Regions from separate parts of the Lentisalinibacter orientalis genome, predicted to be linked through region 1. Evidence: riboswitches for the same ligand, from Rfam matches in the RefSeq annotation. Region 1 holds a riboswitch; each other region holds the start of a gene.
The links. Region 1 has a riboswitch for cyclic di-GMP ahead of ACJMK0_RS15125 (putative Ig domain-containing protein). Riboswitches for the same ligand answer to the same signal wherever they lie in the genome.

Region 2: linked by a shared signal. The riboswitch ahead of ACJMK0_RS06655 (hypothetical protein) and the one ahead of ACJMK0_RS15125 (putative Ig domain-containing protein) in region 1 are both predicted to bind cyclic di-GMP.
Region 3: linked by a shared signal. The riboswitch ahead of ACJMK0_RS12580 (FAD-binding protein) and the one ahead of ACJMK0_RS15125 (putative Ig domain-containing protein) in region 1 are both predicted to bind cyclic di-GMP.

Annotation. Positions count from the first base shown of each region.
Region 1 is NZ_JAPDRJ010000004.1:255,143-257,403, forward strand. Features, by position in the region: gene ACJMK0_RS15120 (hypothetical protein) at 23-472, shown strand; cyclic di-GMP riboswitch class I at 741-825, shown strand; gene ACJMK0_RS15125 (putative Ig domain-containing protein) at 980-2,261, shown strand, end outside.
Region 2 is NZ_JAPDRJ010000001.1:1,505,644-1,507,904, forward strand. Features, by position in the region: gene ACJMK0_RS06655 (hypothetical protein) at 1-1,051, opposite strand, end outside; cyclic di-GMP riboswitch class I at 1,146-1,230, opposite strand; gene ACJMK0_RS06660 (HzsA-related protein) at 1,916-2,261, shown strand, end outside.
Region 3 is NZ_JAPDRJ010000003.1:226,119-228,379, reverse strand. Features, by position in the region: gene ACJMK0_RS12585 (hypothetical protein) at 25-696, opposite strand; cyclic di-GMP riboswitch class I at 929-1,011, shown strand; gene ACJMK0_RS12580 (FAD-binding protein) at 1,145-2,261, shown strand, end outside.

The DNA of each region.
Region 1 (2,261 bases):
CGAAGTATCAAGAGAGAGAATCATGCGTACATTGAGACTAACGGTTGCGGCTATCGTGCTCGCTTTTTCCTCGACGGCGATGGCCGAGCTGGAGCCCTGGAAAGACTACGACATCAGCGACTCCGTCTATCAGATCTCGGCGATCAAGGTGAAGCCGAACATGATGGATACCTACCTCGAAGGGATCCGGGACACCTGGGTGGCAGCCAACACTCTCGCCAAGGAACTCGGCCACATCGAGGACTATGCCATCTACGCGAGCCAGCTTGCCGAGAGCGGGGATTTCAATCTGCTGCTCGTGATCAAGTTCGCCGATACGGCGGCGCTCGCGCCTTCCAAGGAACGCTATGAGGCGTTCATGGCGAAGTGGAGCGAGGAGCAGGAGAAGCGCTCCGAGCAACTCGTACAGAATTATCCGGCGATGCGTGAGATCACCGGTGCCTACCTCATGCGCGAGATCACCATGAAGTAGGATCGCTGCGCGATTCCGCAAGGCAAAGGCCCCGCCAGCGTGCGGGGCCTTTCTTTTCTGGTTATGGCAAATTCCGACGTCCCGCCGCGTTGCGTAGCCCACGCGCACGACCGCACACGACATAACTCATCGCGGTCCGCCGCAGTGCTTTTCGGTATCTGCGTGTCGGCGATTTGAGACATGTTGCGCTCCACATAATCGGTGCTAGAGTCCGTCCTCAACAGACAGTCTCGAACACCGAGGTCTGCTGACGACAGAGAATCGAGTTAGTTGAAAATGGCAAACCGATCGAAAGGTCGGGACGCAAAGCCACCGGTCTACGGGCGAGAGCCTAAGACAGCGGGGTTGCCAACAGGAACAGGGCGCTCACCGGCCTCATGCCGGCGTCCCAACAACAAGAGCGTCCGTTCGCCGACCCCCGGCAGCGTTTCGATTCGACATTAGCCCGCAGCCTGAAGCTGCGTCTTCCGATCGGAGAGCCCGCCCGACACAGGCAGGAGTGCCGTTATGCGCCCATATTCCGCGCCAGCAATATTGAACAGGCTGCTGATTCTTCCCGTGATGTCGCTCGCGCTGAGCGGCTGTCTCATGGAAGAGGAAGTGGCGGAGCAGCCGATCGCGAACGACCCCGGCGGTGCCACCGGCGAGATCCTGCGTGATCACGAACTGTCGGGTAGCGTGGGTGACGGGCCCATCGTCGGTGCGACGGTGCGCATCGTTGCCGCCGACGGTACCGATCTCGGCAGCATGAACAGCGATGCCAGCGCGGGCTACAACATCACCGTGCGCACTAAGGGCAAACACTATCCGCTTTCCATCGACGCACGGGGCGGCACCGATCTGGTCACCGGCCTGGTGCCGGACTTCGTGCTGAAGAGCGTGGCGCTGGAGCCGGGCAAGAAGACCGTGTCGAACCTGAACCCGTTCAGCACGCTCGCGGCGGAACTCGCAGCCGAACTGCCGGGCGGTCTGACGAAAGAGAACCTCGCCATCGCGCTGAACCGCGTGACGACGAAGCTGAACAGCGGTCTCGTCACTCTGACCGGAGAACCGGTCATGACCCAGGCCATAGACGCCGCCACCATCGCGGAGATGGTGAAGGCTTCCGAGACGCTGGGCGAGACTATCCGACGCACCCGGGACTCGCTCATCGCCGTGGGCCGCCAGGTGGACGGCGACGCCGTCGTGGCCGCGATCGCCTCGGATCTCACGGACGGCAAGCTCGACGGCGCCGGCGGCGCGAAGGCGGATGCGCGCATCGCTGCCGTGGCGACGGTGGCCGCGACGCAGACGTTGCTGGAGGCGATCGCCAACCGCCTGCAGGTCAACGGCGTCGACGCCATGGGACCGATGGACGATTCCATCCGCCAGGTGATGCCCAATGCCGCGGGCGCCACCACGACGGAGGTGCCCGTGAGCGCCGCGGCGCTGGAGCAGGTCCGGATCGGCCTGGCGGCGGCCAAGGCCGTGATGCCCGCGCCGGAATTCGACGATCTCGAGGCGGTGCTCTCCGGCCTCGACCCCGGCATCTCGCCGAAACAGATCGAGGGCATCGTGCCCCGTGAGTCGGTGGAGTTGCTCGACAACACGATCATCGCCGTGGCCGACGGCAGCCAGGACGAGCTGGATACCGTGAACGGCACCACACGGAACGACGGCGACACGCCGTCGACGAACAGCCCGCCGACGATCAGTGGCGACCCGCCGACGGTCGTTACGGAAGGCGAGCGCTACAGTTTCGCGCCGACCGTGTCGGATCCGGACGGTGATGCCCTCATTTTCGAGATCG
Region 2 (2,261 bases), on a different contig from region 1:
ATTCGGCGAAGACGTCGCTCGCGCCGAACTCCCGGCCCAGTGACTTGGCGCCGTTGCCGCTGCCCGGCAGCGACGGATCCCAGCCGAGCCCGGCGTTACGCCCCTGCCGCCAGTAGTTGTCCCAGCGGTCGTCGGGGGTGCGGAAGCCGAACGGGAAGTTGGCGTCGTTATTGAAGTACTTGGGATGCACCTGGCCCTCGGTGTACTCGATGCGGCCGGTGTCCGGGTTGAAGTTGTAGTAGGCATAAGCCTGCGCCAGCGGATCCATGCCCGCGTGGCACTCCACGCAGTTGTTCAGGAAGACGCGGCTGTCGCCGCCCGGGCTGCGCGAGACGTCCTGGCGGATGCGGTCCGGCGAGCGCGAGCCGTCCTTCACCTGCTCCAGGTCGTTGCACATGTGATTCATCAGCGTGAAACGGAACATCGCCCGGTTGGTGCCGGCGATGAAGAAGGCCTCGGCGGCGGCGCGGCTGGTGACCACGCCGGCGGTGGCGGAGGCCGGCAGGTCGGTCACCGCGGACTGGCTGGTCTGTACCAGCGCGGTCTTCAGGTCGATGCCCTGTTGCTCCATGGCCTCGTAATGAGCGTTGTCGGACATGGAGTAGGGGGGCAGCCCGAGACCGCTGTCGCCGACGTAGAGAATGTCAGCGGAGAGCACGGTATTGAACGGCACGTCGTCGCGGATCATGCCGATGACCGTGGCGGTGTAGTCGTTCAGCGGCGCGAAGACCGTCTGCTCCCGGTTGGTCCAGGGCGTCACGAAGTTCTTCAGCGTCACGTTATAGAAGGCGCTGTTCTCCATGGCCGTCTCCGCCGCCGCAATGGGGTTGCCGGCGAGAATGTCGGCTTCCATGCCGGCCAGCACCTGCTCGGTGGGCGGTACGCCGGCGAGACGGTCGTGCAGCCGCTTGGCCTGTTCCCGCGGACCCGCTTCGGCCGTGGCAGCCAGCGCGAGCACAAGGCAGGCGATGGCAAGGAGGGCGCGGCGCGGAAGCGCGTGCGCGAACTGCTTCTGTACGTTCATGGGTGCGTTCATGACGATCCTGCTCATACGTTTCCGTCTTCCCTTCCTGCCAGGGGGCGAAGACCGTCGGGAGCGGAGGACGTCCCTGCGGGATCATCCCTGCTGATCGTCAGCTGTCGCTCCTGGCAGCTTCGCCGTCCTGGACGTGAATCCGTAGACCGGTGGCTTTGCGTCCCCGCCTTTCGCCGGGTTTGCCCTTTTCAGAAGCCCTGCGTGCGCGTCGCGCTATTCGAAGCGTCCGATGCTCGCAGATCGCCGACAGGGCCACCGTGACTCCATTCACAAGTCCCGTGGTTTCCCGGGACTCCCGTCACGTGTGCTCCCCCGCGGCCGGCTACTGTTGCGAGCAAGGGGAGTGCAAGCCGCGTGCCAGATCACGACTTGGATGGCTGGAAAAGCCTTTCCGAATACAGAACAAGAGGTTGCGCGTGATCCGGGCAGTGGCGCCGGGTCGGCATATGTCAACCGCTTGTCGGCAGAAATCGACACTTTGCCGACGCCCGCAAGGCAACTCCCTGATTCGGTGGGCGTTTCGGCTTGTCGCCGAACTACGACAGCGCGCGTCCGTGTGACACGGCAGCCGTCACCTTGAGCCAGTCGATGCAAGGCCCCGGGCACGGTCTCGCTGTCGGCGAAATTCCACATTACGCGCGTCCCGGAGGCGTCCCTATACTCCGCCGCTCATCAACTACCAGGACGCGCGCGCAACGATCTCCATGGATTTGTGATCTTGTTAACAGAATGCAGTGAGGCCCCTGTCCACCATTGGTCACGGCCGGCCGCGAGCTTTCCAGTCGCGCGTCGGAAGACCGGCGGTGCAGGGCGCCTGCAGCATTCCCGCAGTGATCGCAGGAGTGCGTCGCGTGACGGCTGCAGGAAAGAGGATGTCCCATGAACAGCACGATGCAGACAGTTACCCGGAGGGCGCCGGCAAGGGCGGCTCTCGTTGCCGTCGCCTGCTCGGTGGTGGCCGCCGCGGGCTGCGGTGGCGGCGGCAGCGGCGAAGGCCGCATCGGCTTCGGCAGCGGGCAGGATCCCGACCCCGTCGTGCTCGACTTCCCCATCGCCTACGTGAAGCGGCCGGTCCCGGTCGACGACAACGGCGACCCGACCGACTTCGACGTGCGCGAGCCGGTGACCTTCGACATCGGCGCCGATCTCTACGTGCGCGACCGGGCCTCGCCCAGCACCGCCGACGTCAACGTCACCGGAGAGATCACCGAAGGCCTCGGTGACA
Region 3 (2,261 bases), on a different contig from region 1:
GCCGATGGCGGCGTGAGCTGCGCCTCAGAACGGCTTGGTCGCGCCCAGGAAGGCCACCGAGGCGATGCCGATCCAGTACACGTAGGCCATGCCGCGGCCGATGGCCAGCTCCGAGGACAGCCGCTGCTCCAGCGCCGGATTCGGGCCCTTCTCGGCGAGCTCGCGGAAGATCGGCACCCAGTGGCGCATGATGAAACGCAGGCCCAGGCCGATCACCAGCAGCAGGCTGTAGATGAGCACCTTGGTGGAGTACCAGTCGGCGCGGAAGGGCCAGTCCGTGAGATACGACCAGATCGCGGCAAGGAACAGCGCCGGGATCACGACGTAGCGGATGGCCTCGTCGATTTTTGTCAGCCGCAGACCGCGGTCGGTGTCCCGGTAGACGAACGCCGCCCAGGTGAGCGACAACCACGCGAAGGCGAGGATCCACACGACCCACAGCCAGCCGCCGCCGTAATCGTGCACACCCAGGTTGAACCCCATGTGCAGGCCGAGAGGCAGCAGCAGGATGATGCCCGTGCGGGCGAGGATATCGATCCGGTAGGCGGTCTCCATGTGCCGCCGGCGCTCGTCCAGTGAGAGTTTCGGATTCGCCACGTTGTAGGAGGTCTGGAAGACGCCCCACTCGCCGCCCAGCCAGTACACCATCGCAAGGATGTGAAGCCAGCGCAGGACGGACTCCGGATTGATGTACATCGCTCTCCCCGATTTTCTGTTCCGGACTCTCGACGGTATCCCACGGCATTTAAGCAGCAACGGGGAGGGCCCGGCATAGTGGCAAACCGAAGGCCGGCCGGCCGTTGCAGGGGGCCTGAGACGGTTGGTCGAGGCCAAAATTGCGCGGCGATTTGACATCATGCCGTGCCGGAACGTGTCGGGCTCTGCCCACGATTGACACTCTGTCGGCACCGTGCGACGCTCGGCCTTCGTTTGAAAAAGGCACACCGTCCGAAAGGGCGGGTCGCAAAGCCACCGGTCCCCGGCCACCGCCGGGACAGCGGAGCTGCCAGACGGAAGCGCGATGCGGCGTCCTGCCGCGCCACGCCCATCCGGGCCATCCTCCGCTCATTCCCGCACCGGGACCGGTGACCAGCCACGTGCCGCAATTCGTTGGCGGGACCCGTCCCGCGGAGGAACGAAACCGATGAGAGATGCAGTCAGCCACGACCGGGTCCGCGACTGGATCCACGGCGATATCCATGGCAATGGCCACGGCGACGTTCGACAAAGCACGCCACGGCGCCCCGGACGCCGCACGCCCGCGCTACCGGTGGCCAGGCCGGAGAGTCCGGAGGCACTGCGGGACCTGCTGCAGACGGGCTCGGGCATCCCGGCACCGCTCCGCCCGATGGGCGCCGGCAGCGCATCGACTCCCTGTTCGGCCGCAGAAGGGGGCACGGTGATCGATATGACGGCCCTCGATCGGGTCCTCGAGGTCGGCGACGAGCATGTCACCGTGCAAGCCGGGCTCAGGCTGCAGCGCCTCGCGGACGAGCTGGCGGGCTACGGGCTCGAACTCGCCGGCGGCCACGACCTGATGGGCCGAACGGTCGGCGGAGCGGTGGCGGGCGCCTGCATCGGTCCCGGCACCGGCGTGGGGACCCGCCTGTTCTCGAGTCAGGTCGTCAGCATGAAGGTGGTCACCCCCGAGGGCGGCGAACTCACCGTCGATGCGTCCCGTCCCCACCTGCTCGACATGTTCCGGCTGAGCTACGGCCTGCTCGGCGTCATCCACGAGGTGACGCTGCGGGTGCGGCCCATGAGCCCCTTCACCATCCGGCGGCGCCGCTGCAGCACCGCCGAGCTCGCCGCCGTCACCGACCGGCTGCTGGGCTCGAAGCTGGGCCTGCGCTTCTACCTCCTGCCGTTCCGCGATCAGGTATATCTCGAGCTCCGGCGCAACGGCGACGAAGATACCCACGTCAACCGCCTGCTGTGGAAGATCAAGGACTGGGGCGAGAGCACGATCCTGCCGGCGATGACCAGCTCCATGTCCTGGATCGTACCGATACCCGCGCTGCGCTACGGCATGATCGACCGTATCAACGGGGCGGGTCAGACGCTGTTCAGCGCCCCCGTCCACGCCGGCAGCGCGGCGGTGGAGCAGGGCGGGGACCGTGCGGGGTCCCGGGGCGGCCGCCGGCTCGCCTGTTCCAGCTGGTGCTTCCCGGCGGCCGAGTTCCCGCTGATCGTGCAGGCCTATCGGGAATTCTGCCGCGACTACTACGCCCGCACCCGTTTCCGTTGCGACATGCCCACCG